One region of the Brevibacillus sp. HB1.4B genome, then DNA from elsewhere that is predicted to be linked to it. Evidence: riboswitches for the same ligand, from Rfam matches in the RefSeq annotation. Region 1 holds a riboswitch; each other region holds the start of a gene.
The links. A riboswitch is a leader RNA that binds a small molecule or an ion and turns the genes downstream of it on or off. The one in region 1 is predicted to bind S-adenosylmethionine.
Positions count from the first base shown of each region.

Region 2: linked by a shared signal. The riboswitch ahead of HP398_RS03350 (ABC transporter permease) and the one ahead of HP398_RS17840 (BMP family lipoprotein) in region 1 are both predicted to bind S-adenosylmethionine.
Region 3: linked by a shared signal. The riboswitch ahead of HP398_RS06220 (homoserine dehydrogenase) and the one ahead of HP398_RS17840 (BMP family lipoprotein) in region 1 are both predicted to bind S-adenosylmethionine.
Region 4: linked by a shared signal. The riboswitch ahead of HP398_RS22540 (pyridoxal phosphate-dependent aminotransferase) and the one ahead of HP398_RS17840 (BMP family lipoprotein) in region 1 are both predicted to bind S-adenosylmethionine.

Region 1 covers NZ_JABSUT010000007.1:56,534-64,190, reverse strand. The annotation lists gene HP398_RS17855 (ABC transporter permease) at 1-163, opposite strand, end outside; gene HP398_RS17850 (ABC transporter permease) at 150-1,220, opposite strand; gene HP398_RS17845 (ABC transporter ATP-binding protein) at 1,195-2,724, opposite strand; gene HP398_RS17840 (BMP family lipoprotein) at 2,863-3,891, opposite strand; SAM riboswitch class I at 4,094-4,216, opposite strand; gene HP398_RS17835 (methyl-accepting chemotaxis protein) at 4,353-5,828, opposite strand; gene HP398_RS17830 (DUF3298 and DUF4163 domain-containing protein) at 5,984-6,601, shown strand; gene HP398_RS17825 (MarR family winged helix-turn-helix transcriptional regulator) at 6,803-7,216, shown strand; gene HP398_RS17820 (hypothetical protein) at 7,267-7,542, opposite strand; gene HP398_RS17815 (hypothetical protein) at 7,517-7,657, opposite strand, start outside.
Region 2 covers NZ_JABSUT010000001.1:717,827-725,483, reverse strand. The annotation lists gene HP398_RS03375 (aminopeptidase P family protein) at 1-994, opposite strand, end outside; gene HP398_RS03370 (peptide ABC transporter substrate-binding protein) at 1,207-2,838, opposite strand; gene HP398_RS03365 (ABC transporter ATP-binding protein) at 2,866-3,822, opposite strand; gene HP398_RS03360 (ABC transporter ATP-binding protein) at 3,815-4,837, opposite strand; gene HP398_RS03355 (ABC transporter permease) at 4,851-5,798, opposite strand; gene HP398_RS03350 (ABC transporter permease) at 5,803-6,735, opposite strand; SAM riboswitch class I at 6,845-6,949, opposite strand; gene HP398_RS03345 (sulfite exporter TauE/SafE family protein) at 7,070-7,657, opposite strand, start outside.
Region 3 covers NZ_JABSUT010000002.1:361,840-369,496, reverse strand. The annotation lists gene zwf (glucose-6-phosphate dehydrogenase) at 1-1,126, shown strand, start outside; gene HP398_RS06240 (Gfo/Idh/MocA family protein) at 1,152-2,141, shown strand; gene HP398_RS06235 (cyclase family protein) at 2,163-2,786, shown strand; gene HP398_RS06230 (DinB family protein) at 2,831-3,346, shown strand; gene HP398_RS06225 (methylated-DNA--[protein]-cysteine S-methyltransferase) at 3,354-3,845, shown strand; cobalamin riboswitch at 3,879-4,083, shown strand; gene HP398_RS31145 (hypothetical protein) at 4,243-4,377, shown strand; SAM riboswitch class I at 4,472-4,578, shown strand; SAM riboswitch class I at 4,645-4,756, shown strand; gene HP398_RS06220 (homoserine dehydrogenase) at 4,843-6,108, shown strand; gene HP398_RS06215 (CapA family protein) at 6,171-7,340, opposite strand; gene HP398_RS06210 (VOC family protein) at 7,418-7,657, shown strand, end outside.
Region 4 covers NZ_JABSUT010000010.1:69,410-77,066, reverse strand. The annotation lists gene HP398_RS22575 (ThiF family adenylyltransferase) at 1-171, opposite strand, end outside; gene HP398_RS22570 (molybdenum cofactor biosynthesis protein) at 176-883, opposite strand; gene HP398_RS22565 (SPL family radical SAM protein) at 987-1,805, opposite strand; gene HP398_RS22560 (2OG-Fe(II) oxygenase) at 1,818-2,531, opposite strand; gene HP398_RS22555 (methylated-DNA--[protein]-cysteine S-methyltransferase) at 2,524-3,063, opposite strand; gene moaC (cyclic pyranopterin monophosphate synthase MoaC) at 3,236-3,718, shown strand; gene HP398_RS22545 (MFS transporter) at 3,722-4,969, shown strand; SAM riboswitch class I at 5,030-5,144, shown strand; gene HP398_RS22540 (pyridoxal phosphate-dependent aminotransferase) at 5,228-6,409, shown strand; gene HP398_RS22535 (hypothetical protein) at 6,561-7,031, shown strand; gene HP398_RS22530 (aminotransferase-like domain-containing protein) at 7,228-7,657, shown strand, end outside.

The DNA.
Region 1 (7,657 bases):
GATTGCCGACGATCGCGGAAAAGGCACCGACCAGTACCAATCCCTCCAAGCCAACATTAAAAATTCCGACACGTGCGCAGAGCGCTCCACCCAAAGCTGCCAACAGGATCGGCGTGACCATCCGAATGGTAGAACTGAGGAGGGACCAATCAAAGAGCTCCATGCGATTCCCCTCCTTTTGCCTTCCGCTTTTTCCACCAGTCGTAGCTGAACTTGGCGGAGATGAACAATATCAATACGGCTTGTATAACACTTGCCAGCTCCAGCGGCACATCCGTATTGCGCTCTACACCCATGGCTCCTGTCTGAAAAGCAGCAAGCAGGATCGAAGTCACAATGATGCCAAGGGGATGCGAGTTCGCAAGCAGAGCGGCCATCAGCCCCGTCCAGGCGAATCCTGGTACGGTCAGGGCACCGTCAACAAAACGATAGTGCGCCCCCATTACCTCTACGGTTCCCGCCAAGCCAGCCAGTCCACCACTGGCAAACATCCCGGTCAGCATCACCCGAATGCGATTAATTCCTCCGTATTGAGCAAACAGCGAGTTTTGACCCAGCATCTTCACTTCATAGCCAAAAGGCGTAAAACGAAGTACCCAGAACAACAGTAGCGCTGCAACGATCGCAAACAAAAACCCTGCATGCACGCTCATCCCTGCAAACAGCTTCGGAAGCCAAGCGCTTTTCTCCAGCATGACGGTCTGTGCCAGTGCCGCAGAACCCGAGCGATCCCGGAATGGCTCTGTCACGAGATAGCTCGCAAACAATACCGCGATATAGTTGAAAAGCAACGTAGAGATGAGCAACGGAATACGAAAGCGGGCTTCCATAAAGCCTGGCAACAACGCCCAGAACCCACCGACTGCCATCCCTGCGAAAATACCCGCCACAATTTTGATCATTCCCGGTGCTGGCAAGTAGATCGCGACTAACGCAGCACTGACGGCACCCAGCACCATTTGCCCTTCCGCCCCTAGATTGAATACCCCTGCCCGAAATGCGAGGGAAAGACCCAAGGCAATCAGCATGATAGGCGTGGCTCTCGCTAATGTAGACGTAAAGAAATAAAAACTGCCAAAGGCCCCTTTCCACATTTCCTGGTAGGTGCCCAAGATCGATTCGCCAACTGCAGCAATGACCAGCGCCCCGGTCAACAAACCGATGACGACAGCCAAGAACGGCTGAACCAATGACTTAGATAGCTCTTTGATTGCTGCCATGAATGCTTCCCCCCGCCATGATCACGCTGATTTTTTCTTCGGTTGCCTCCAGGCGTGAAAGCTCTCCAGCGATTCGCCCTTTATACATGACCAAAACCCTGTCAGACAAGGCGAGAATTTCGGACAACTCGGAGGAGACGAGCAAGATCCCGTCTCCCTGATTGCGCTTTTCAATCAGCGCCTGATGGATGTACTCCATGGCACCGATATCCACCCCTCGCGTAGGCTCAGCCGCAATCAAAAACGGGGTTTCATGTCCCAGCTCCCTTGCTACGATCAGCTTTTGCAAATTTCCACCTGACAGATTCCCTGCCAGCTCCTGCAATTGTCGAGAGCCAGTTTTGATGGCAAACTGCTCAACCCAGCCTTTTACGACTTGGCGGAATTTCTCCCGCAAAACGACGCCTCGGCGGTTGTAAGCAGGCTTTCGCTGATAGCCCATCAACGCATTTTCCTCGACGCTTGAGAGTTTGGCCGTTCCCCACAGGTAACGATCCTCCGGAATATGAGCCAAACCGGCATCCCGAATGGTGACTACTGATTTATTCGTCACATCTTTGCCGCCTAACCGCACCGTACCCTCCTGTGCCGCACGCAAACCACTGATCGCTTGCAGCAGCTCGGATTGACCATTCCCGGAAACACCTGCAATTCCTACGATTTCGCCGTGATGCACGGTAAAGCTGACTTGATCGAGCAATGTCTGCTTTTCTCGAACCGTGAGATTCTCCACCTGCAACAAGGGGCCTTTATCCAGAGGAACTCGCTCAGCTAGCTCCTGTAATTCACGTCCAACCATCAATCTTGCCAAATCATCCGCATTTGTCTCATTCCGCGAAACCGTTCCCGTCACTTTGCCTCCGCGCAGTACCGTAATACGATCGGCTACCTCCATGACTTCCTGCAACTTATGTGTAATCAAAATGACGCTCTTGCCACTCTCTGCCAGGTTTCGAATCGTTTGCAGCAGGTCGCGTACCTCCAGCGGAGTAAGTACAGCGGTAGGCTCGTCCAGCACGATAATATCCGCTCCTTGATACAGGACCTTAAGAATTTCGACCCGTTGCTGTTCCCCAATCGAGCAATTCGCTACCTTGGTCTGCGGATGAATCGGAATGCGATACTGCTCACTAAGCGCACGCACCTTGTCCTCCGCGTCATTTCTTTTGAAAAAACCCGCTTGTTTCGGCTCGTAGCCGATCACGATATTTTCAGTCACACTAAATTCTCCGAAGAGCATAAAGTGCTGGTGAACCATCCCGATTCCATTTCGAATCGCGTCCTCTGGTCCGCGAAAAACAACTGGCTTTCCGTTTAACACGATCTCTCCCGACGTGGGCTGCTCCATCCCGTACAGCATCCGCATCAGTGTCGTTTTGCCCGCTCCATTTTCCCCGACAATCGCGTGGACTTCTCCTGCTGCCAGTGAGAACGACACCTTGTCGTTGGCGGTAAAATCTCCGTACTTCTTGGTCATGGCCCTCATTTCCAAGCGATCGGTCATTCCCACTCCCTCATTTCTGTACGTCCTTTTATGAAAATGGAAGACCGACTACACAGCCGTAGTCGGTCACATCCATCACTGTGCACAAGCTTTAAATAAACGTTCAAAAAGTTGGCTTTTCAGCACCGAACTACCTTATTAGAACTTGTCTGGTACTTGGCGGGTGCCTGCTACTATCTCATCGTTGATCGCTTTCACTTTATCCACGACTTCTTGTCCAATAAAAGCGTTCAGAGGCGTTTTGCTTTCGTGCGTGACATAGGTTACGCCAACACCTTTTTCTTTCAAGCCGTACGCAACAACACCTGGTTTGAACGTTCCTTCTACAAAGTTCTTCACGGTTTCATAAGCTGCCGCGTCGGTCCCTTTCAATTGGGACAGAACGATATGCTCTGGATCGATCGTCGTACGGTCAACGTCCTGACCTGCTGTGAAGAAGCCTTTTTCCTTCGCCGCTTCGAAAACGCCGAGGTCGCCTACAGCTGCTGCACCGTTAATGAAGTCAGCGCCTTTGGAAGCTTGGAGCAAAGCCAATTCCTTCGCTTTTGCCGGGTCAGTGAAGCTTCCTACATAGTTGACCATCAGTTCTGCCTTTGGATTCGTCGCTTTCAAGCCCTCTTCGAAGCCGACTGTCCATTTTTTCAACTGTGGAATATCGAGAGCGACAACCATACCTACTTTGTTCGTTTTCGTTGCCAGACCTGCTGCTGCTCCCACCAGGTAAGCCGCTTCCTGCTCGCGGAAGGTAACACTGCGAACGTTTGGCAAATCCACTACGGTATCAATAATCGCAAAATTACGGTCAGGATTTTCGGTTGCTACTTTTTTCAATGCATCCTCTGATGTAAAGGAAGAAGTGATGATCAAATCATAATTTTCTGCAACAGCCACGCGCAGATTCTCTTCAATCGCTCCATGGTCCGTAGATTCAATCGTTTTCACTTCTGCGCCCAGCTCTTGTGCGGCTTTCTTTGCACCCTCATCCATTTGTTGAAAGAACGGGTTCACACCAATTTTCTCGGGCAAAATCAAGGCAATTCGCTTTTTGTCCGCGCCCTCTTGTCCTGCTGCTTGTCCTCCTGGCTGATCTGCCGGTACGCTTGTGCCAGTCGAGCACCCTGTTGCCAATACTGCGAATGTCGTTAAAGCCAGCAATAACTTCTTCATGATGTATCTCTCCCTATCCGAACTTTACGTTTTTCTTTATCCTATTAGGTAATGTACGGCTTTTTACCCATTTTTTCAATACTATTTACGAATATTCTCTTATAAAATTAATTTATCGTTCGTTTATTTACCCCTCCCCTTTTACAAATACAACAAAAAAAACTCTTCCCGGAGGAAGAGTTTGCGTACGTAGCCGTTCTCTTCCTCATCTGTCAAAACCATGGTACAGGTTTTGCAGGAATTGGCACCTTTCTGTTCATGCATAGACATGATCAGTGGTTGCCGGGCATCATCGGGCCAGTCCCTCCGCCGCTCTTGATAAGGTAGCTGAATATATTTAGTTACAATGGAATTCATTCTAGCAGAACGGTTCGAAAATGCAATTCTTTTTTCTCAATTCCAAACACTTCTAAAAGTGAATAAAAGTTTAAAAAGTCGTCTTTTCAGCATCGAGAAACAACCTATTTCACGTGAAAGGTTTGCTGGAGACGATGAGACAACGTATTCAGCTCGCCCAGCTCTTCCGTAATCTCACGTACTTTTTGATGCTGGTTTTCTGCTGTCGCAAACAGCTCTTCTAAGTTGGCTACCGATTCCTCGGTTACGGCTGTAATGGTCGACATCTCGATGGCAACTTCTCCGGAACGCACTTTTACCCGGTCCATGCTGGAGCTTACTTGATCAGCTGCTTGCAGGAAGGCCATCATCCCGGCACGCACTGCTTCGATGGAGGCCACTGTTTTCACGGCCAGTTCTTGGCCTTTTGCAACAGACGTTTCCCCATTGCTCATATGCTGCACCGCATTCTCACTTTCCTGGTGGAGTGATTTCAGAATGTCGGTAATTTCCTGCGTAGCTGTCGCGCTTTGTTCTGCCAGCTTGCGTACCTCGTCCGCTACAACAGCAAATCCCCGTCCATGTTCGCCTGCACGCGCCGATTCAATCGCCGCATTCAGCGCCAAGAGATTCGTTTGTGTCGCGATCTGATTAATAGCGCCAACAATTTCCTCTACACGGTTCGCCTGCCGATTGAGCTGGTGAATCGTGGAGGCTGCTACATTGACTGCCTGCACTATTTGCTCCATCTGCGAGGACAGCTCGTTCATCATCTGAACGCTTTCTATCAGACGACGGTTGTTTTGTTGCGATTCCGTTTTCATTGCGTTGGTCTGTGTTGTGACTGCCTCGATTTCCTGGTCGATGGATTGAACCTCTTCTTCGATTTTCACCGTAGAATTCGCCTGCGATTCCATACCTGTAGCGACTTCCTTAAAGGCCACCATCATTTCATCTGTATTGCGCTTCGTACCTTCCGCATGCTCATGCACATGATCGCTTGTACGATCCAGCTGTTCCGTCATTTGCTGGATGTTCAAAAGCATTTCTCCCAGACGGCGCTCCTTCTCTTCCGCTTCCTGCCTTGCGTCATCAGCTTTTCGCAAGGAGGCTTGTCCGGCGAGACATAGATACGTGACGGCTCCCATCATCATGAGAATCGTGACAATACGCATAAGCAAATTGAGCTCCGAAAAATCACCTTCGAAAATCTCGTAGGTTCCCGTATAAAATCCAACAATCGTAACGATGATTTGGGCAATTCCCGCTGTAACTACCAGCTTCCAGTCCAAATAGGCTGCCAAAAAGCCCATGACGATAAAGGCGAGGAAGGTAACCTCCTGGTAATCGGTAAAGTGATCGAAGGAAATAGCATAAAACATAAGTCCGATTGCTACCAGATAACGAATGACATGACTATCTCTGCGAATGAAATAATACGGCGAAACAATTAAAGTGACCAGCAATCCCAAGGACGTCACTTTCCAGAAGTTCACATCCACTTGGTAGGCAATGAGTCCCGCCATCCACAAATGATTCCATAGGATGAAAATCATAAAGCCTTCTTTGTCAGTCAAGGTATTGCGAATCAATTGAATCATAATTGCCCCCCTTTTCCTTTTTACTTATGTATCGGATTCTTTCCCCATTATATAGCCAAACCTTTGCCAAATTTGTGAAAAAAGTGAGAACAGCCAAAAACAATTTCGAATAGGCTATTACACAACTCACACGTACAGGAGGCAAACGGAGAAAAGTGGAACTCAATCAATTGCCAGCTACCGTGCTGACACGGACAATTAGCCGTCCGAACACCACCATTTACTACCCGCAATTGGCAGGCCTAGCCAACCAGCAAGCGGAAAAAGATATCAACCGGGCGATTTATCAAACGGTTCAAGGCTTAATTCACGAGCAGCAACGGGTCCAGGTACCGGGAAATACAGAAATGCAAGGAAGCTACGAAATCAAGACAAACGAACGCGGCATTTTCAGTGTCGTGTTGAGCAACTACGCCTACACACCGCAAATGGCTCACGGCATGACCTTTCTCGGGTCAATCACCGCAGATATCCAAACAGGCAAGCTGTATACGCTGCGTGAATTATTCAAGCCAGGAAGCGATTACGTCAAGGTGATTTCTGAAAACATCAAGCGTCAAATCAAAGAAAGAAACATCCCCACACTCAATGGCTTTACTTCGATTAAGCCCGATCAAGATTATTACCTAGCCGACAAAGCACTGGTCATCTACTTCCAGTTGTACGAAATTACGCCTTACTACGTCGGTTTCCCCATGTTCCCCATTTCGGTTTATGAACTGGAGCCGCTCATCAATGAAAAAGGACCGTTGAGTATCTTGTCCGCAGATTAATGTATCACCATATTTTTCAGCCAGGTGAGTGTCTTCTTCCATGACACTCGCCTGATTCTATTTGTGTCAGAAAATCCATTATTTCGCCATCGAATAAACGTTTACTTATATGTACGGAACTGCTAGTATGTTATTGTACATATTTACTTAAGCAATAAAGTGTACGATATATCGGACCAGCTTTCCTGGAGGTATATATTCATGCAATATTATGGTCATCGAATTAGCCAAACCGCAAGAATATTCAGTAAATCGTTAAATGGGACTATGTCTCCCATGGGATTATACAGTTCGCAATGGGGGATTATCCTTTGCTTGCATTACCGTGAATCGCTCACCCAGGTTCAATTGAGTAACTACCTGAATGTGGAAGCGCCAACGATTACCCGGACACTCACCCGATTGGAAGAGATGGGCTGGATTATTCGCTCAGAGGGTGATGACAAGCGTGAGCGCTATGTGTCCTTGTCTCCGCAAGCAGTCGAACGGTTCCCGGAATGGCTGGAAGCTGCCAAAGAGCAAGAGGAACTGGCACTCCGCGGCCTTGACGAAGCAGAACTCGCTACCTTTAACCGCGTACTAAAGAAAATGAACGATAATTTGCAGCCATTGTAGCAAGTAAAAAATGACTTCTCCCAAAAGCAGTTTGGTGAAGTCATTTTTTGTTAGCCATTTTTCCTTGTACTATGGATGATGGTGTTGAGTTCTTGTTCCAATTGAATCAGTTCAAGCTGTATCTGTTGCTTTTGCAATTGTTTTTTCTGTTGCAGCACTTGTTTTTTCAAATCATTTGATTCTTTGTCATTTGCCTCTTTCGCTGTAGAAGTATCCTGGTCCGGTTCCACCTGTCCAGTCGAGCCTATAGCAGCTAGGAAGGCACCCAAAACTGCGATCCACCCGCCTACTGCTACCAACTCATTCGCCAGATTTTTTTCGATCATTCTTCTTCCCTCCGTTTTTGGATGGTTCCTCCTGTAAATTCTTCTTTATATCTTGTATACTGTCTCGTAATTGAGCAATTTGCTGTTCAATTCGTTTGAATTGCATATCTTCATC
Region 2 (7,657 bases), on a different contig from region 1:
TGAGACCGAGACGTAGCAGGCCATCTGTCAAGACATGTTTCGTGACATCATTTAGTTGTGGAAGTGTGACACCAGGCTTCACCGCTTCGATGGTCTTGATTTCTGCTTCGAGCACGAGTTGATAGATCGCTTTCTGACGCTCTGTAAAGCGACCATTCACGGGAAACGTTCGCGAAATATCAGCCGCATAGTAGTTCGATGTTGCACCGAGGTCGAGGAGAACCAAGTCACCATCTTCCGAACGCTGATTATTCGCTTCATAGTGCAAGATAGTAGCATTGATCCCACTAGCAATAATGGGTAAATAAGGTAGCTCGCGAACACCATGCGATTTCAACGCGAAATCATAGTGCGCCTCTAGCTCATATTCCATGATTCCAGGACGTGCATGCAACCACATGCGTCGGATTGCTTCATCTGTGATCGCAATCGCCCGTCTAATTTCTTCGATCTCAGCCGGACTCTTCACCTTGCGCAGTTCTTTCAGCCATAGTCCCGCATCGTGAATCTGCAGGTTCCGGTATTTCTTCTGCGCGTCTTCGGCAAAAGTCTCTGCGGGGGTCACCTCATCGCTCCACAGATAGCGATACAAGTCAAGATAGAGGGAGTACTTGCCTTCGCAGCGCCTCATAAAGGTTCCAAATGACTCTAGCCACTCATCGAGATAGTCGAAGTGTTCGATACCAGACTGCTCCTTCGCCTCTTGATCCGATAAGACGGCCCCTGTCCATTTCGCTTCCAGTTCATTTGGGCGCTGAAGAAATAACGTTTCGGTCACGATGCCAGCGCGTTTTGTGATCATGAGAATGAGGTTGCTTCGCGCAATGCCGGTTAGATAATAGAAGTTGCGGTTTGGGGTAAACGGATATTTATCGTCATGGCTGCGTGTCTTGACAACCCCTGAAAATAGTACAACCGCGCTGTGATCAGGCATTTTTTCTGCGAGTCTTTGACGGCGATTGATGAACTCTTTTGAATCCATGGTTATTGTCATTTGTTTTATACCCCTTCGCCTTAGAGTTCAGTATAGTCTGATAATTATCTGCCGATTTCACTTTTGATAGGTCGTCATATCTCCTCCGTTCTTCTATATTTTAGGATACTTTCATCATTTGGGAAACGACTTTCGTAATAAAGCTATTGTTGAGTCCATAAAACAAGGAGCAGTTGCATTAAGCAAGCTGCTCCTTGTTTTAATAGATTACGTTACTCCGCGACTCTTTTCGCCCAGCGCAGGTCCGGTGTCCCGGTTACACTAAAGCGGATGCCTTCGATCTTTTTGCTGTTGAGGTAGTTTTCGTTATTGAAATAAACCGGGATGACGGGCATGTCCTGCATCAAAATGGTTTCAGCGTCGTGCAAAAGCTTCATGCGTACTTCCTCGTTTTGTTCGACCTTCGCTTTTTCGATCAGCTCGTCAAACTTTGGATTCGCCCAGTTGGTGAAGTTGCGGGAGCTTTTCCCTGTGTACAGCTCCAGCATCGCGAGCGGATCTAGGTAATCGCCGCCCCAACCCATGCGGGCCATCTGGAAGTTTTTCTGCTTGAACGTATCGATGTACGTCTTCCACTCCTGATTTTCCAGCTTCACTTGGACGCCCATGTTTTGTTTGAACATTTCTTGCAGCGCTTCGGCGATCTTCTTGTGGTTTTCCGCGGTGCTGTATTTCAATGTAATTGGAGGAAGCTCTGTCCAGCCTTCTTCCTTCAAGCCTTCAGCTAGAAGTTGCTTCGCCTTGGCTGGATCAAACTGATAGTAAGGGGCCACTTCTTCTCGGAAGTCCTTACCCGAAGGAGTTTTCACCCCGAATGGCGTATAACCGTACGCCGGGAGCTGGCCTCCCTTGGTCACGTTTTTCGTCAGAATATCACGGTCGATCGCGTAGGAAAAGGCCTGACGAATTTTCGCATTAGTAAACGGCTTTTCCTCTACGTTAAACGTGTACGTATAAATGCTGTAGTCCGGGAATGATTTGTACTCTTCTTTTTCTTTTTCCTGCTCAATCACGTCGATCGGCAGGGAGTCAATCAGATCGAGCGCTCCTGTTTTGAACATCTGGTAGTAGGTGGTTGCTTCGTTTACCATCTTGAAGTGGACGGTGTCCATCGTTACCTTTTCTTTCTCCCAATAGCTCTGGCTTTTGGCGATTGTCAGCTGACTGTTGTGGTCCCAGCTCTCTACGGTGTATGGGCCATTGGTCACGATGCCTTTCGCTTCGACCGCCCAGTTTTTGTCTGGATCCACGACTTTCTTGTTCACCGGCAGATAGGCGCGACTCATCATGATTTTCGGGAAATAGGTGATCGGGTCTTTCAGTCCGACGATGAGTGTTCGGTCATCCTTTGCCTTGATCTGAACGTCATCCACGCTGCCTTTGCCCGTGTTGTATGCCTCCGCGCCTTGTATGTAGTAGAGTGCGGATGGTTCATAGGCGGCGGTCTGTGGATTCAGCACGCGCTTCCAGGAGTATTCGTAGTCATGTGCCGTTAACGGATCGCCGTTCGACCATTTCATTTCGGGGCGCAGGGTAAATGTGTAGGTTTTTCCGTCCGGGGAGACGTCCACCTTTTCTGCTGCGCCTTCGCTGATGTCTCCATTTTCGCTGTAACGGTACAATCCTTCATACAGATGGTCTATCACCCAGTACGAAGTGGTATCGGAAGCGAATGCCGGGTCTAATGTGTACGGTTCGCCCCGCAGGTTAGTGGTAATGACTTGTTTGACGGCTGCTCCCGTCTGTTGTTCGGAAGACGCAGCCTGTTTATTGCTGCCACACGCAGAAAGCGCAGGCACAGCGAGCACCAGCAATGCGGCAATAGCGAGTAATCCCTTTTTCATTATGATTTCCTCCTTGTTCTCCTCTATCTACTGTACAAGATGGCAAGCGATCCAGTGTCCGTGCCTCACCTCCTTCCAGACCGGCGCTGTTTCGGCACAAACACCTTGTGCAACCGGACATCTGGTGCGAAACGGGCAACCACTTGGCGGATGAATGGGGCTGGGCGGTTCTCCCGTCAGTACGATCTGCTCCCGCTCTTCGCGCTGGGCTGGATGGGAAACCGGCATAGCCGAGATCAAGGCCTGCGTGTACGGATGTAGCGGTGTGGCAAACAACTGCTCGCTCGGTGCAAGCTCCATCATCTGTCCCAAGTACATCACGCCGATCCGGTCGCTGATGTGCTTCACCATCGACAGGTCATGGGCGATAAACAGATAGGTGATAGACCGCTCTGCCTGAAGATCGGCCAAAAGATTGACGATTTGCGCTTGGATGGACACATCCAGTGCAGAAATGGGCTCATCTGCCACGATAAAACTTGGCTCCACCGCAAGTGCGCGGGCGATGCCGATTCGCTGCCGCTGTCCGCCGCTGAATTCATGCGGAAAGCGTTTTGCGTGGCTTGGGTGTAATCCTACTAGCTCCAGCAGCCGATAGACGCGTTCTTCTCGCTCTTTTCCTTTTGCCAATCCATAGGAGTCGATTCCCTCTGCGATAATGTCGCCCACTCGTAAACGCGGATTGAGTGAGGCTTGCGGATCTTGGAAGATCAGCTGCATGTGGCGGTTTGCTTCCCGTCGCTCACGTCTATCCATCCTGGCGATGTCTTTGCCTTGAAACAGGATGCGCCCCGCACTAGCTGGGTACAGGCCCACGATAGTCCTGCCCAGCGTAGACTTGCCGCATCCGCTTTCCCCAACGATTCCAAGCGTCTCCCCTCGTCTGATTTCAAAAGAGACTCGATCAACAGCTCTTACCTGTTGTCCCCCGCCAATCTCAAACGATTTAGCGAGATTCTCCACCCCTACAATGTTGTCAATCATGTGTCTCCCTCCCTGCCATCATCCACGCTTCTGTTCTCATGGCACGCGGGTCGTTCAGCCAGCAGCTTGCCTCATGCTGATTGAAAAACGAATTCGCTTGTGGCATATGCTCCAGGCAAATTTCCATGGCAAATCGGCAACGGGCAGCGAACGGGCAACCGACAGGCGGACGAAACAGATCCGGTGGTGTCCCTTCGATGGGGATCAGCCGCTCTTTTTTACCTGCATCGAGACGTGGCACAGACTGCAACAGCCCTTGTGTGTAGGGATGGCGTGGGTTGTCAAAGATCTCTCCCACCGGGCCGCTTTCCACCACTACGCCTGCGTACATGACCGCTACATGGTCGGCCACCTCTGCGACGACACCCAGATCATGGGTGATCAAAATGATCGACGTGTTCAATTGTTCCTGCAACTCTTTCATCAGACGAAGGATCTGTGCCTGAATGGTCACGTCGAGCGCAGTCGTCGGTTCGTCGGCGATAACTAACTGCGGTTGGCAGGCCAGCGCCATGGCGATTCCGACACGCTGCCGCATGCCTCCGCTTAGCTCGTGAGGATACTGCTCAAATCGCCTCGCCGCCTCCGGAATGCCTACCCTTACAAGCAGTTTCAGCGTCTCTTCCTTTGCTTCTGTCTTCGTCTGCTTTCGATGTTTGATCAGGCCTTCCGCAATCTGCTGGCCGATTTTCATTGTTGGATTCAGCGAGGTCATCGGGTCCTGGAAGATCATACCGATCTGCGACCCGCGAACCTGCTGCCATTCCAGCTTCGTCAGCCCAGTCAGTTCACGCCCGCGAAACCGAATGCTGCCGTCTTTTACATGACCGGATCGCGGAGGAATCATTCCCATCAATGCCCGGGCGGTCACACTTTTTCCGCAGCCGCTTTCTCCGACAATTGCCAACGTCTCCCCCTCCTTCACAGAAAAGGAAACCCCTCTTACCGCCTGCACCTCTCCACCGTACGTGCGAAAGGAGACGCGCAACTGATCTACTTCCAACAATGGCTTCACGATGTACTCCTCCTCATTTCCTGATCCGCGGGTCCAGTGCGTCCTGCAAACCGTCCCCGAGCGCGTTGCAAGCGAACATGGTAAGGGAAATCATGAATCCCGGAAAAAACAGCCGCCACCACTGTCCGCTCAGCATAACTGCCAGCGCGTCGTTGGCCATGGTTCCCCAGCTGGCGGTTGGTGCCTGCACTCCCAGCCCAAGAAAGCTGAGAAACGATTCGGCGAAAATCGCATGTGGTATCGTAAAGGTCAAGTTCACGATGATGACGCCGATCGTATTCGGCAACAGATGTTTCATGATGATTTTGGCATGAGAGGTACCCAGCTTTTCTGCAGCCAGCACAAACTCCTGACGCTTGATCTGCATGATCTGTCCTCTGACCAGACGGGCCATGCCGACCCAGCCGGTTAGTGAAAGGGCAATAATGATCGTTGCGAGTCCAGGCTCCAGAACCACCATCAGCAGGATTACCACCAGGAGATACGGAATGCTGTACAGAATTTCAGCCAATCGCATCAGGATGTTGTCCACACGGTCGCCCAGCTTGTTCCTCCCTGCCATGTAACCGGATATCCCGCCGATGCAAACACCGATCACTAGGTCGATGGCAGCTGCCGCCACACCAATAAATAAAGAGATTTGACCGCCTACCCAGGTACGTGCCCACATGTCCCGACCCAAGTCATCCGTTCCAAACCAGTGCTCGCCCGACAGTGGCAGATTTCCCTTCGTCAATGACTGTTCATGCGAGCTGTGGGGAACGAGCATCGGCCCGATGATGGAGAGGGTCACCACTGCCAAGAGAAGGAAGAACCCGAGCATTGCCAGCTTGTTGCGGAATACTCGCTGCAATACCTCCTGCCAATACCCAAGACTGGGACGTTCCCGAATTTCCTCAGATAGCCGGATTCGGTCTACTGGTCGAAACAGCGAATCCAGTTGTGTTGCCTGATTGGCCATAACGCTACTTCCCTCCACTCGTCAATCTGATGCGCGGGTCAATCACCCGATACAGCAGGTCGATGATGTACAAAGTAAAAATGAGGACAAAGCTGTAAAATACTGTGGTGCCCAAAATAACAGGGTAATCACGGTTAAAAATACTTTCCACGAAGTATTTGCCGAGCCCGGGAATGGCAAAAATCTTTTCCACCACAAAGGTTCCGGTCATCAGGTTGGCAAACAGCGGACCGATAAAGGTAAGAACCGGCAATATGGCATTGCGCATCCCGTGTCTAACGACAATAGAAAAGGTGCCAAGCCCTTTCGCCTCCGCTGTGCTTATGTATTCCTGTTGCCAAACCTCAAGCATGCTGGCTCGTACGAAACGAGCGATAATGGCGAGCGGACCGATAGCGAGCGCAAGCGTTGGAAGAATCGAGTGTTCCCAGCTCCCCCACGCAGCAACGGGAAACAGCTCCCATTTGACCGCCAAGTACTTGATCAACAGTGGCGCCAGAATAAAACTGGGGACGGAGATCCCGATGATGGCTGCAAACATAGACAAGAAATCCAGCGTTCGATTGTGATAGAGTGCCGCTACGATTCCCAGTGTGATTCCACCTGCTAGCGCGACAATAAACGACTGGAGTCCCAGAATAGCCGATGCGGGAAATCCTTCTGCAATCAGCGTGTTCACATCCCTCGTCTTGGACTGGATAGAGGGCCCCAAGTCAAATTGCAGCAATCCTTTCAGATAGAGCAGGTACTGTACCGTGATTGGCTGATCCAGGTTGTACTCCGCCCGCATGTTCTTTACCACTTCTTCTGGAAGCATTTTGGCGTCAGACGCGAACGGGTCACCCGGAATCAGGTGCATGGTCACAAACGTTACCGTGACAATGATCCACAGCGTAACGATCATGAGAAGGCCACGCTTGACCGCATAATGAAGCACGTTGTTTCCTCCTTCACATAACACACAGTAAAAAGATATGAATACTAAGGATTGTAAATATAGAAAACCCCTCTCCGAAAAGAAGAGGGGCGATTGCACGGTTCCCACCTTCTCATCTCGCAGAATAACTCCGCAGGAATTAGCACCGTAAGGTCAATAAGACCAAGGTTGCCGGGTTTCATCGGGCCAGCCCCTCCACCACTCTCGATAAGAATGTTCTATGAAATTTAATTTCATCGTAAAATTCTTTTTTATCTTATCATTTTACTCGGATATGTCAATGCTGTTCAATGACAATTGATTTTTCTTTATAATTTATGGAAAAAGTAAATCTTCACACACGTGTGGATATAAGGATGTCAGCCCAAATCTTAATTGTGGTAGCTAGGATCAACAAGGCAAGAATGGTCTGGAGAATCCGGGTGCCCAAACGTTTGCTGACCTTCGTACCGAGTGGCGCTGCCAGGATGCTGGCGATTACCATGATCACGGATGGCCACAGCAATATGTCCCCCGCCATCCATTTCCCTATCGTCGAACCGATGGAAGAAAGAAAAGTGATGGCAAGAGATGAAGCAATCGTAACTCTTGTCGGAATCTTGAGGATGGTCAACATGATGGGAACCAAAATAAAAGCGCCAGCTGCCCCGACAATTCCGGAGGCGCCTCCGACAATCAAAGCGGATAATACGGCTGTTGGTTTATGAAAGATAACCTCGGTCTGTTCACGTCCGTCCATCCGCTTTTTTGGCAGAAACATCAAGATTACAGCAATGGTGGCCAAGATGGCGTAAACGATATTGATAGCATCTGCCGAAAGAAATTTTCCTCCATACCCTCCAAGCAAGCTCCCAACAATAATGGCACTTCCCATATACGCAACGAGCTGGTAATGAATAAGCTTATCTTTGCGCAGAGTCCA
Region 3 (7,657 bases), on a different contig from region 1:
CGAGGGAATTGCAACCAATGTTAAGGTCAGTGGACTGGGTTCAACGACAGGCTGGAAGCGTCTGATCATTGAAAAACCGTTTGGGCATGATTTGCAATCTGCCGAAGAATTGAATGAAAAGCTGGGGAAAGCATTTTTGGAAGAAGAAATATATCGCATTGACCATTACTTGGGAAAACCGATGGTTCAAAACCTCGAGGCTCTCGAATTTGCGAATCCGGTCTTCCAGGCTCTTTGGAACAACCAGTACATCGCCAACGTGCAAATTACGGCGAATGAAACGGTCGGCGTCGAGGATCGGGCGGGATATTACGAGCCAGCCGGTGCACTGCGCGACATGCTCCAAAATCACATGCTGCAAATGCTCATGATCATCGCCATGCAGCTTCCGAAGCGAATCACTTCCGCCCATATCCGCGAAGAAAAGCGCAAGGTGATGGCGGCCGTGCGCCCGATGAAGAAAGAAGAAGTCCGCACCCACGTGATTCGCGGTCAGTATAGCGCAGGACATATTCAAGGAACACCTGTGGCTGGCTACAGGGACGAGCCTGGTGTCGATCCAGTTTCGATGACAGAAACGTATATTGCCACTCGTGTCTGGATTGATGACCCGTTTTGGCAAGGGGTACCTTTTTATATTCGTACGGGAAAAAGACTGCAAGAGAAATCAACAAGGATCGTCATTGAGTTCAAAAATCCGCACGAAAAGCTATATCAGGAGCAAAATGAAACAACATCGCCAAATTTGTTGATCATTAGCGTGAATCCGAACGAAGGTATTGCCTTGCAGGTAAATAGTAAGAATCCGACAAATAGCGGTAAGATTGAGCCGGTGACGGTAGATTTCAGTGCGGGGACAAAAGACGTGCCAGAAGCGTACGAGCTGCTCTTGTTCGATGCACTCCGAGGAGATTCCACCTACTTTGCGCATTGGGATGAGGTCCGACTGTCGTGGGAGTGGGTGACACCGATTTTGGAAGCCTTCGCTGAGAATTTGGTGCCGCTCTTTACGTACGAAGCTGGCTCATTTGGACCGAAGGCCGCAGAGCAATTGCTGGCTGCGGACGGATTCGTGTGGTGGCTGGATAAGGTCGAAGAACGAGTGCCGGTCACTGCAACGAGATAGACCAAAAGAAAAGGGAGCGGATGAGATGCGATTTGGCGTAATCGGAACGAACTGGATCACCGAGGAATTTATCCAGGCTGGTCAAGAAGTAGAAGGATTTTCTCTTCAGGCTGTTTATTCACGTACCATCGAACGCGCCAAGGAATTCGCTGACAAGTACCATGCACCATTCGCCTATAACAGCCTAGAAGAAATGGCTGCAAGCAAAAATATGGACGCGGTCTATATCGCGAGCCCCAACTCCTGCCACGCGGAACAAGCGATCCAGTGCATGGACGCGGGGCTACACGTATTGTGTGAAAAGCCACTGGCTTCCAATGCAATTGAGGTAGAAGAAATGATCGAGGCAGCGAAAAGAAATGACGTGCTGCTCATGGAGGCTGTCAAATCTACGCTGTTGCCCAATTTTTTTGCGATACAAGACAACCTGCACAAGCTGGGAAAAGTACGACGCTATATTGCTAGCAATTGCCAATATTCTTCGCGCTATGACGCCTATCGCGAAGGGAAGGTTTTACGTGCTTTTGATCCTGCTTTTTCAAACGGAGCCTTGATGGACATCGGAATCTATTGTCTTTATCCGTTACTCATCCTTTTTGGCAGACCAGACGACATCAAGGCAGAAGGAATTGTGCTTGATTCTGGAGTGGACGGGGAAGGCAGCATTCTTTTGAAGTATCGAGAGATGGATGCAATCATTAGCTTTTCGAAAATTACGACCTCCTATCAGCCAGCAGAAATCCAAGGGGAGGACGCCACGATGGTGATCGATCGAATCAACCATCTCAAAGAAGTGGACATTCGTTATAGAGACGGACGAATCGAGCAAGTGACAAGGCCGCAGACCCCGAAGACCATGCATTATGAGATTAGGGAGTTCCTACATTTGGCAAGCATAGGGGCAAGACAATCTACAACGAATTCACATGATGTCTCCAAAACGACCATGCAGGTCATGGATGAAGTAAGAAGACAGATGGGAATCGTTTTTCCTGCGGATCATAAAAAACGGTAAGTAAAGGGGAGGGCATTTGGGATGAAAATGTATGATGTAACAGCCACCGTGTACGAAGGAATGACGGTGTATAAAAACAAGCCGGAAAAGCAGCCGAAAATACGTACCGCTACCAATGGCTATGTAACAGAATCGAGAATCGATATGGATCTTCATTCTGGTACCCATGTAGATGCTCCCCTGCACATGGTGAATGCTGGCGATACATTTGAGAGTATTTCATTGGAGAAGCTAGTGGGCAGTTGCAAGGTTCTCGATCTCACAGCGGTAGAGGACAGGATCACTCGCTCCGACTTGGAGAACTTCGATCTTGAACGTGGAGATTTTGTCCTGTTTAAAACGAAAAACTCTTTTGAAGAGGCGTTCTCTTTTGAATTCATCTTTCTGTCAGAGGAAGGTGCAGAATATGTAAGTGAGCTGGGGGTACGGGGCATTGGAACCGATGCACTTGGAATCGAACGCAGTCAGGAAGGGCACCCCACCCATAAAAAACTGTTTGCAGCGGGCGTCATTGTCGTGGAAGGCTTGCGGCTAGCGGAGGTCCCCCCAGGCAATTATTTTCTGGTAGCTGCACCACTCAAGCTGATCGGCACGGATGCAGCCCCGGCAAGGGTCCTATTGTTTGAAGGATTACATAATGAATAATGGAGACATCATTTGTCTATCCAAAATGAAAGGGAGGGAAATACATGCTCATACGACCAGAGCGCGATGAATACGCCGCTTATTTTGACTATTATATTGGGCTTGTACCGGAGGGGGAGCTGCTAACGATCCTTACGCAACAAGGAGAGAGGCAAGTCGCGCTATTTTCGTCACTTGCGCCTGAGCAAATTGATTATCGGTATGCACCAAGCAAATGGACGGTAAAAGAGGTTTTGGGTCATCTCGTCGATACAGAACGCATCATGAGCTATCGCTTACTGAGAATCGCGAGAGGAGATCAGACACCCCTCATCGGTTTTGATGAGAATGCTTTTGTCGAACACGGGTGTTTTCAGCTACGAGACCTCTCTGATTTATTGGAAGAGTATAAGGCTGTACGTGCTTCGACTATCGCGCAAGTCCGAGGAATCTCTCCAGAAGCGTGGTTGCGTACAGGAATTGCCAACGGAAACAAGCTATCTGCAAGGACGTTGGCTTATGTGATTGCAGGACATGAAGCTCACCACAGTACCATTTTGAGAGAGCGGTATTTAGGGTAGGTCTCGTATGGAAAGGATACAGACAATCGATTATGCATCGCCCCTCGGTGTCTTGGAAATCAGTGGGACAGAAGACGGGGTATGTTCTATCCTATTCACAGATCGGGACGAACCCATTTTGCTTGAACATGAAGACAATTGCCACGAGCCTCTCCTCGTTTGCCGGCAACAGCTGGACGAATATTTTTCCGGCAAGAGACAGTCCTTTTCTGTTCCCCTGTGGATGAAAGGGACAGACTTTCAGAAATCAGTCTGGCACACATTGACCACCATTCCCTATGCGCACAAGATTACGTATACGGAGCTAGCCACGTTGATTGGGAAGGAAAATGCGGTGAGGGCTGTCGGGAATGCCAACGGAAAAAATCGGCTGAACATCATTGTGCCATGCCATAGAATTATAGGAGCAAACGGGAGTCTAACAGGCTATTCGGGTGGCTTGTGGCGAAAGGAATGGCTACTGATCCACGAACAATGTTCGCTAAACAAGGAAGAATAAGGTAAAATTTGAGGAGGGTAGTGAGAAAAGACAATTTCATAGGTGGAAACAGGTTCCTTCGGGCGTAACAATTCGCCACAAGGATAATAGGGAAGCTCGGTGCAAATCCGACACGGTCCCGCCACTGTAAGAGGGGAGTCAGCGTCCAACAAGCCACTGGTCTATCAAAATAGACGGGGAAGGCGACGCTAGACGATGAACCCATAGTCAGGAGACCTGCCTGTTTCGACAACACTGATAGACCTACGGGAGATAGGGAGGTGTTAGAGATGGCTTGCGAAAAACAGCGCGTGGACAAGTGCGTCCCTCTTTTTCTGGCATTTTCTAACGATCGTCACGGTCGAGCGGAAAATGTTCTTTTTATTTTGGGCAGGATAAAAGAAGAGGAGGGCGTGCGATGATTCAACTTTTCATTTGCCAATGGTGCGGATATGTCGAGGAAAAAGAGCTGCCTGAGGAAGGTCAGGAGGGTGTGTTTCATTGCACTTGCTGCAGTATGGAAGAGGTAGAAAGCCTGTTCACTCCCAACTGAAAGCCTTGTCAAATCAGCTTACAATCAGAAAAGAAAGAATTTTGTTGACGCTTGCCTTGGAATTTCTTAGAATAAAGCTCAACAGCATAAATAGTTCTTATCCAGAGAGGTGGAGGGTCTGGCCCTATGAAGCCCGGCAACCGTCGCATATTGCGACAAGGTGCCAATTCCTGCGAGACGTTTCGTCTCGAAAGATAAGAAGCGGGTTACTCCATTAGTAGATGAACCTTCTTCTTAGCGAAGAAGGTTTTTTTTAATTTCATATTTTCTTTATCCAGAGAGGTGGAGGGACTGGCCCGATGAAGCCCGGCAACCGTCACGCATATTTTGTGACAAGGTGCCAATTCCTGCAGGACATATAAGTCCTGGGAGATAAGGAGGGGGAGCATTAGCTACTAACAAGCCTTCTTCTTATCGAAGATGGCTTTTCTTTTTATCTAAAATTCGGGGTATGGGGTGGTCAGGATGAGTGCAGAAGTGGTACGCGTGGGATTATTGGGATTGGGAACAGTGGGTGGAGGCGTAATCAAAACGATCCGTTCGCAACAGGAGAAGCTGGCTTCTCGTCTGGGAAAACGAATTGAGATCGTCAAGGCCTTGGTGCGTGACTCGGAAAAAGAGCGGGCGGTTCATGTCGACCCGGCTTTACTGACAACTGACTTTGAGGAAGTATTGAGAAGCGATGTGGATATCGTGGTGGAGGTCATGGGCGGTGTAGAACCTACCTATGACTACGTCCGTGCTTTGATCGAAAAGGGCTGCCATGTAGTAACTGCCAACAAAGAACTTCTGGCGAAAAAAGGAACAGAGCTAGTCGATTTGGCAAATCAGCATCAAGTACATCTGGCCTATGAAGCGAGTGTGGCAGGGGGCATCCCGATCTTGAGCGTGCTCCGGCAGTTCCTTCGCACGAACGATATCCAAGGTGTTCGCGGTATTCTCAACGGAACAACGAACTTCATTTTGACGAAAATGGAAGCAGAACAGCTCTCTTATCAGGAGGTGCTCAAGCAAGCGCAGGAGTTGGGCTATGCGGAAGCAGACCCTCGTTCGGATGTAGAAGGCTTTGACGCTATGTACAAGTTGTACATCCTGGCACAGCTTGTTTACGGAGAATCGCTGCCGCTAGCAGATGTTGTTCGTAAAGGGATTTCAGATTTATCAGCGGGTCACATTCGGATTGCGAGTGAGCTGGGGTACCGGATCAAGCTCATCGCGCAGGCCTATCAAGCTGAACAAGGAATTCGCCTATCTGTTGAACCAACCATGCTTCCGCTGAGTCATCCGTTGGCGCAAATCCACGACGCGTTTAATGCTGTGCAGCTATCGGGCAACATCGTGGGAGACTTGTTGTTTACAGGAAGAGGGGCAGGAGAGCTCCCTACAGCAAGTGCAGTTGTAGAGGATTTGGCCTATTTATTGACACAGCCATTCACACCTCATCCTACTTGGAAAGAAAAAACGGCTGACAAAGCAGGAGTCACGGTGGATTCGGAGGAACGCGTCCTGTGTTATCTAGAGGGCTCATGTCATACTGCTACGCCAGATCGTGTCTTGCATTTCCTTCAGCAAGCAGGAGTCAACGTGCATAAACTAAAAGTCCAATTCGACTTGGGGGGCGTATTGCGTGCAGGTTTGATCGTGACAGGAATCAGTAAAGAGCACGAGTCCCTATTGAAAAATGATTTTGGCTTAGAAGTTCGCTGCTTCCCCATTATCGAATCTGCGTAAGTAAGAGGAAAAATAAGAAGAAAAGCCGTATTTCTAGTTACCTGGAAACACGGCTTCTTTTGTCAGGGGGCAGTCTCCACCGCTTTTGCGCGCGGCTGTACACGCCCGTCACTTTGTATGTCTACACTCTCAGAAATGGATTCAATACGTTTTAGCAGGGCAGCGCCGTTGCTTTCATTCATGGGTACAGCTTGTCCCAATTCTGCGTGAAACGGAAGCATCGTCAGCTCACAATCACCGCTTTTCGTACAGTTTGCTTGCAGAACCATCGTTTCCCAAGTCTTGGGTTCGCTTGATCGTGTGAAAATGAAATTGCCGAGACTATACGCAATCCATTTGTCATTGTATCGTTCAAAGCCTTGAAGTACGTGGGGATGACCGCCGACAATCAAATCTGCACCAGCATCGATGTAGGCACGAGACAACTCTTCTTGATGATCGACAGGATAATCGGAGCGTTCCTTTCCCCAGTGCGCAATCACCACGACGAGATCCGCTTGGTTGTTCGCATTTTGGATCGCTTTCACTGCTAGCGTAGGATCATAGGAAGCGGCCATACCTGGCTGGGAATCCCCTGCAAACCAGCTTGTTTCGGGAATGACCCTGCTGAAGCCGAGAATCGCGATCTTGATGCCGTTCTTTTCTATGAATACAGGGGAATAGGCACGGTTGGCATCCTTTCCGGCGCCGACGTATTCAATCCGGTTCTTGTCCAAAGCGTCAAAGGTATCGAGCAATCCCGGAACTCCTTGATCCATGGAGTGATTATTGGCGAGATTCACCACATCAATCCCTGCGTTTTTCATGGCAGGAGCAGCAAGTGGCGATGACTTGTAGACATACGCCTTGTTCTGTGCGGCAACACCTGTGGCAGTGATCGGCGTCTCCAAATTGGCAATCGTGATATCATCTTGCAAAAAGAGTGAGCTTACATGCTTGAATGGGTAGTCATAGCTGTTTGCGAGTAAGGTTTTCTCTACATTCCCTGACATCATGATGTCACCGACAAAGGTGAGCTGCACAGAGGTCTTTTGGTTCACAGTATTGTCAGGAGCAGGCTGCTCGTTCGGGTTGGCATATTTTCCATCCATGGCAGTTTGGAATAGGTAATAGGTTCCGACGACGAAGATGGCCAATACGCTAAATAGGAGCGTGCTCTTTCCAACACGTACCCATGTTTTACGTGATTTCTTGCGCCGAGCTTTTACCCGACTTGATCTGGTCTCGTTCATTTTTCCCCCTTGTGATTCTATCCTTACATAAATGAATTTTGATATCCTATAAGTATTACGAAAAGAGGCGAAAAAAGGTGCGATTAACTTTTGATCATTTGGTTCATTTTGTACAGCGAACTCCACAGGAAGCATCGGAACAATTTTGCCAAGCGGGTTTTCATGCGGTAGCTGGAGGGCGTCATGCGTCTTGGGGGACATGGAATAGCCTTAGTTATTTCGGGCTTTCTTATGTTGAATTTTTGGCGGTTGAACACAAGGAGCTTGCGCGACAATCAGATAATCCGCTCGTACGTCAATGCATCGAGGATGAGGCA
Region 4 (7,657 bases), on a different contig from region 1:
GTCGCGGTCAATGATGCGGACAAAACCTACTCCAGCACGGACCATATGATTGGAGAGAACAGTTCCAAGTGCTCCCATGCCGACGATCGCTACGCGGCTTTGCCCCAATTTTTCCTGTCCACTGCGCCCGATCGGATGAAACAATGTCTGACGGGAATAGCGAGTATCCAAGGCGTTACTCCACCTTTCCTTCTGGCATCGCAAGCGGATTCCACGGTCCTTGCTGATGTCCCTTCCATTCGCTTCCATCTTCCCACATTTCTTTTTTCCAAATGGGAACGATCTCTTTGAGTCGCTCAATGGCGTAACGGCCTGCTTCAAACGATTCATTTCGATGCGCTGTTGCAACGGCACAAACAACCGCAATTTCTTCTACAGCCAAGTTACCGATACGATGGTGCATCGCGACTTGCGCTCCCGGCCAGCGTTCCTCGATCTCTGCTGCGACCTGCTTCATTTTTTCAACAGCCATAGGGGCATATGCTTCATAGGACAAATACACGGTGCGCTGACCATGGGTAAATTCCCGAACAGTTCCGACAAAAGTAAGGATTGCGCCTGCATGCGGGTTGCTCACCAGACGAACCAACTTGTCCGCAGAAATGGGCTCCTCGGTAATGGCGAAGCGCGGGTCTTCTTCTCCGCCGCTTACAGGAGGTAAGAGGGCAATCTCGTCGTCGGCTGAAATGACCTGATTTTTCGCCGCATATTCATGATTGATGGAGACAAAGCAACTGCCCAAAAGCGCAGAGAGCGCAGGATATTCTCTTTCCACTGCTTGCAGTAGGTCGCTAACGGTCGCGCCTTCAGATAGGGTCAACTGTACTTCCCGGGCATTCGCACGTTCAGCGAGTCCGGCAAATAACAAGATCGTAATGGTCAAGACAATTCCTCATTTCCCTGGATGATACTACACTCTAGGCTAGACGATATCATAAACCGATCAAAGTTGCCAATGAATGGGGTGTTTCAATCAGCGGTTGATTCTAAGGGGCGAAGCCTTCCTGACTCAAATAGATCTGGTTCGGGGGAAAAATACGTAATAGCCGATCATAGACGATCCGATAGGCGGTAGGATCATACCATTCTTCCAGTCCAAGCTGTTCATAGAGAGCGGGAATGCCGTTTCTTTTCGTTCGTTTACCGCCGCTGCCATCTCCCATATAAAAGTCGTCGACACAGACACGTGTTACCAAGGGGCGCAAAATCTCCGGAAATGACTCACTGCTAGGCAAAACAGGGGCAATGGTTGCTTGTGTAGGGATGCCTGCTTCCGCCAAACGCTGGAGTGTTTTAAGCCGCGCTTGAATGGGGGGAGCTTGTGGGCTAAAGTGCCTGCGAATCTCCTCCAAATCGGTCTCGACGGTCATGCTGACGCGGACGCGATCACCCAGCAGGAGTAACAAATCGGCATCCCGCCAAACCAAGGGACTTCTCGTCTGCACCAGCAAAAAATCGGGTGGATGCTCTACCATGACTTCGAGTAAAGACCTCGTTACCTTTTCCGTTTGTTCGATGGGCTGGTACGGGTCTGTACTCGAAGACATGAAGATGGTCACCTTTCCTTTTTTCTTAGCCCGTATTAACTCCTTGCGCAATAAATCGGCAGCTTGCTGCTTAATGTCAACCCATGTGCCCCATTGCTCGTTGCGAAACAAAGAGACAGGCATTTGCCGAACATAGCAATAAGAGCAGGCGAAAGAACAGCCCGTATACGGATTGAGCGAGTGGGTGTAATCCGCAAGAAATCCGCTTCCTTTATTGAGGAGGGTTTTCGGCATTTTATAGGAAAGGATGCTCTTCATATTGTGCGTTCCTCACTTTGCATCATGAAAAATAATTCCGAGGCTGTAGCGCTTTCCTGAGGTAATCGTGCTGACACCGTGGCGCAGCGTGTTTTTATAGAAGCCTCGCGTTCCCTGTACAGGACGATAGGATGTCGGGAAAATCAGTCCAGCGCCTTGGTCCAAGGTTATCACATGTCCCCGGCTCTGCGCGCGCGGCCGTTGCTCCATCAGCAGAAATTCTCCGCCAGTGTAGTCCTTCTCCTTCTGATTCAAGGCAAACACGACTTGAAACGGGAAGAACACCTCGCCGTACATATCCTGATGTAAACAATTGTAGCCACCCGTTTCGTATTTCAAAATCAATGGAGTAGAGCGCAGCTGCCCCTGGTCGTGACATTGCGCCAAAAAATCAGGGAGGGTAGCAGGATAAATAGCTTCACGTCCAAGCATTTCGAGCCACCGATTCGCAGTCTGCGCAAGCATCGGATAAAAGCCTTCGCGAAGCTCCTGCAAAAGTGAGGGAAGGGGAGCCTGATAATAACGATACTCCCCTTCACCGAAACGGTACCGTGCCATCTGGATCGTATTGCGAAAAAGATCATCCTGTCCATACGAAGCGATTAATTCTTCGCACGCATTCGAGCCTATTAAGGAAGGAAAAGCTGCATACCCTTGTTCGTCCAACTTCTGTTGCAGGGAATGCCAGTCAAGTGCAGCGATCCTTTCTGTCAGTGAACTAGCCATGCTTCACACCCCGATTCGACTTTTGCTCCAGATCAAGCAGAGTTGTCTTCATGGGCAGTCCTCCACGATAGCCAGTCAGTGAACCGTTTTTACCGACAACGCGGTGGCAGGGGACTGTAATGAGAACCGGATTGGCACCGATTGCTGCACCGACTGCACGAACAGCAGCAGGCTTTTCAATGATGTTTGCAATGTCGGTGTACGATGCCGTTTGACCGTATGGGATTTGACGGAGTGCTTCCCAGACAGCGAGCTGAAAAGGCGTTCCAGAGAGGTCGCAATTCATGGAAAAATGCTCGCGCGTTCCTTGCATATATTCCATCAGTTCTGTTGCAAAAGGCTTTAGCCATGGGTCGTCTTGCACCAGTGCACTTTGTGGGCGATGCTTTTCAACCCACGCTTCCAATTCAGCAAAAGGCTGGTTGACTGAGCCGACATAACAAAGTCCGGCAGCCGTTGCAGCCAAATAAATAGTCCAATCACCATGCACAAGCATTGACCAACGTACCGTCTGATCCTTCATCGTTTCCATTTCCATACGCCTCCTTTGAGCTGTGTACGCACAGTATACCTCCAGCACCTGTTCTTCGTACGTTTTTGGGAGTGGATGAGCAAGATAACGAAACGATGTCCTCTACATTCCCATTGCTTTTATCCAGCTGCGGGAGTAAGGTAGGAGAAGATAGAGGAGGAAAGATACTCGTATGACTGATCAATTAACACATTTTAATGAACAAAATCGAGCGCGGATGGTGGACGTGTCTGAGAAGGACGTCACAAAACGGGTGGCTGTAGCCGAGAGCCAAATCAGCATGAAACCCGAAACACTCGCCCGAATCCGTGAAGGTCGAATCGAAAAGGGCGATGTACTCGCAGTTGCGCAGGTAGCAGGTGTCATGGCTGCCAAAAAGACGTGGGAAATCATCCCGATGTGTCATCCGCTGCCATTGACTGGCATCGACATACAATTTGCTTTTGTAGATGAAACGACGCTTGCGATTACAGGAACCGTGAAGACGACAGGGAAAACAGGCGTCGAGATGGAGGCGTTGACCGCTGTCAGTGTAACGGCTTTGACGGTGTATGACATGTGCAAAGCCATGGATAAAGAAATGATAATCGGTCCGACCAGTCTGCAATCCAAAACAGGCGGAAAAAGCGGCGATTTCCATCGGGGTGAGAAGTAAGCCATGAGGCAAAAGTGGGAATCCTATCCGAGCAGCATTCGTTTATTGGCGATTGCTGCCGTCATTTTTTCTACCGGAATGGCGTGTATTTGGCCGCTGGTCACGATCTATATTCACAACCATCTCGGAAAGCCGCTGACTGTAGCCGGCTTCTTGTTGCTTTTAAATCAAGGCGCATTCCTGATCGGGAGTATTGTCGGCGGGATGATGTTTGACCGCTGGGGTAAAATGCGCACCATTGTTGTAGGCTCCATCGGTGGAATGATTATTTCGGTCTGTTTAGGTGTTACACAAGATTTTACCGTATATGTCCTACTGTTATTATTGAATGGTCTGTTTTATGGATCCCTTTCTCCCGTTATGAATGCGCTGGCAGTGGTTTTATGGCCGGAGGGAGGCCGTAAAGGAATCAATCTGATTTACGTCGCCCTCAATGTGGGTGTAGCTGCCGGCTCTGCTTTAGGCGGCTTCTTGGCAAGCGTTTCGTTTGCTTGGACGTTTTTCGGAAATGCGATCACACAAGTAATTGTGCTGACGATGTTTATGCTCATTTTGCCGCGTCAGTTAAAACTGGCAGAGCAAAAACGTCAATTGCAGACGACTGCTCCCGAACAAGCAGAGGGAGAACTTATACGAGAACCACAGCAAGAGACCAAGGTTGTATGGGGAGCATTGCTGCTCTTATGCGGAGGATTGCTCATTAGCTGGATTGTCTATGTACAATGGACAACGGTGCTGTCGACCTACATGCAATCCCTGGGCATTTCACTCCGTCAATACAGTCTGTTGTGGACGCTGAACGGCGGTTTGATCCTGTTTGGTCAACCATTGATTGCGTGGGTCATACGACGCTTTGCCCGTACGCTAAAAGCACAAATGCTCTTGGGCGCTTATATTTTTGCCATGTCGATGTTGATTTTGTCTCAATCAACGGTTTATGCAGGCTTTGTTGCAGGCATGTTCATCATGACGCTGGGAGAAATGCTCGTATGGCCAGCGGTGCCGGCAGTAGCGGCACAGTTTACGCCAGAGGGACGAGAAGGCTTCATTCAAGGTCTGATTGCAGGGACTGGATCTGCTGGGAGGATGCTCGGACCACTTCTTGGCGCCTTCATTTTCCAATCGATTCATGCGCAGGGACTATTGTTCGTGATGGCGGGCTTGTGTCTGTTGTCTGTCGCATTCTTTGCCTTCCACACATCTTTTCAAAAAAGAAGGCATCAGGTACCCTTACAGAATCAAGCATCTTGACACGGTTTACGTGCTCAAGTAGTATGATATAGACGAAAAAACAGTATATTCCGTGTGTTTGACTTATTCAGAGAGGTGGAGGGACTGGCCCTATGAAGCCCGGCAGCGGATCTGTTCTATGCGATGGACAGATGCTGTGCCAATTCCAGCAGGATTTTTTCCTGACAGATAAGGACGTGACCAAGCTGATCTCCCCCTTTTTCTGTATGGAAAAAGGGGGTTTTACTGTATTGGGCCCAAGAAAGGAATGGAAGAAAGATGCGCATTCAACCCTCCGACATGATTGATCGACTCCCTACCCAGTTTTTTGCGACCCTGGTGGCAAAAGTAAACAAGGTCATTGCGCAAGGCCATGACGTCATAAACCTAGGGCAGGGCAATCCTGATTTGCCGACACCGCCACACATTATTGAAGAATTACAGGCGCAAGCGGCACAACCACTCCATCACAAATATCCGCCTTTTCAGGGACGCGTGGAACTGAAGCAGGCAGTGGCTCATTGGTATAAGCAAGAATTTGATGTGGACCTCGATCCGGAGGAAGAAGTAGCGATATTGTTCGGCAGCAAAACCGGACTCGTAGAGATTTGCCAAGTCCTTATGAATGCAGGCGATGTTGCACTGGTTCCAGACCCAGGCTATCCGGATTATTGGTCGGGGGTTGCAGTCGTAAATGGACGAATGGTCATGATGCCATTGAAGGCGGAAAATGACTTCTTGCCAGACTACAGCCAGCTCTCCCAAGCTGATTTGGATCGCGCGAAACTGATGTTTCTCAACTATCCGAACAATCCGACAGCAGTTAATGCACCACTCGAGTTTTATGAGGAAACCATTCGTTTTGCTCGAAAACATGAAATCGTTGTTTGCCACGACTTCGCCTACGGGGCGATCAGCTATGACGGGAAAAAGCCAGTCAGCTTCATGCAGGTTCCGGGTGCAAAAGAAGTGGGTGTAGAATTTTATACCTTGTCCAAAACGTACAACATGGCAGGCTGGCGTGTTGGTGCTATGGTAGGAAATCGCGAGCTGGTTCGTCTGATTAACCTCATTCAGGACCATTACTTCGTCAGTCTGTTCGGAGCGGTACAGATGGCGGCAGCCAAAGCGATGACGGAGTCACAGCAGTGCGTTCGCGATCTCGTCGCTGTCTACGAAAGCCGCCGCAATGCCTTGTACTCCAATCTGCATCGGATTGGCTGGCAGGCGCCACCATCTCAAGGGTCGTTTTTTGCTTGGCTTCCTGTTCCAAGCGGCTTCACATCCGTGGAGTTCTCTGACCTGCTTTTGGAAAAAGCGCATGTCGTCGTAGCGCCAGGAAATGGCTTTGGTCCGACAGGTGAGGGTTATGTGCGAGCGGCTTTGTTATCAAATGAAGAGCGTCTCGCAGAAGCGGTTCAGCGAATTGAGCGGTTGGGGTTATTTACGAAAACAAAATAAAGGCGAGGTAATTGGGTCACACTACCATACAAATGGAGTGTGGCTTTTTTATTCTAGAATAAAAATCATTCTCATTATTGACAGATAATGATTTTCATTATACGATGGCATTGTTAATGATAATTAGTCTCATCGAGAGCGGGAGGGTACCATGCGCTATCAGATTAACGGTTACACGGATATGTATACGGTGATCGCCAACGAGCGGAAAATCGGCGGAGCCATTGAAGCAGGCCAAATTCGCCTGCGGACGGGAGAAGTTTACGCCAATGCTGTTCTCACTCGTTTGGAAATGTCAGGTGCGCATTTTTGCTCGATCGGTTTTGTTACGGAAGAAGGCAAAAGACTGATTGTCCATGTGAATGATATCAGTATGATCGCTGATGCTCGTCACGTCAACGTTTGTGAGCTGACGAATGAAGGCATGAGAGTGGAGAAATCCGCAGAGAGACTGAAGCGATTGAAACGTCTCTGTGAACTGAATGAAGGCAGCTGTACGCCGACCTTCCAGGAAGAGGCATTGCTGTTGGCAAACGATATTGGCATGGAAGAAGCGTCCACGCACGTAGACCTCTCTTTCCTCCCACACACAGAGAAACCGCGTGTGTTTCGCATCGCCTAGGAAGATATAGCCCATACATATTGGACCCCTTTTCGTTTGAGACGAAGAGGGGTTTTTTGCATGCAGTGTGTCAAGACTAACGATTGAACAACCGCTCGACATAGTCAAAACCTATCCACTCATAGCTACCAAGGATTGGACTTACGAGAGGGAGAGTGATAAAACAAGGATAAGCAAAATCAAGGGGGAACGGAACATGGAGTACTCATTTTCAAAATCTGTCGAAGCATTATCCTCCTCGGCAGTCCGGGAAATCTTGAAGCTGACCCAAGGCAATCAAGTGCTCTCGCTCGCAGGTGGACTGCCAGCAGAGGATTCTTTTCCAATCGCAGAGATGCGTGAAGCGTTCAACCGCGCATTTGAACAAGGAGCAAAAGCTCTTCAGTACGGATTAACTGATGGATACTTGCCGCTTCGTGAGTGGATTGCATCCCGCATGAAGCAAAAGCATATGAACGTCGGTGTAGATAATATGATCATCACAACGGGCTCTCAGCAAGCAGTAGACTTGTTGTGTCGTGTATATTTAGACGAAGGCGATGTCGTTCTCGTTGAAAACCCTACTTATTTGGCAGCTGTTCAGTTATTTCAATTCCGGGGAATCAAAGCGATCCCTGTAGACGGTG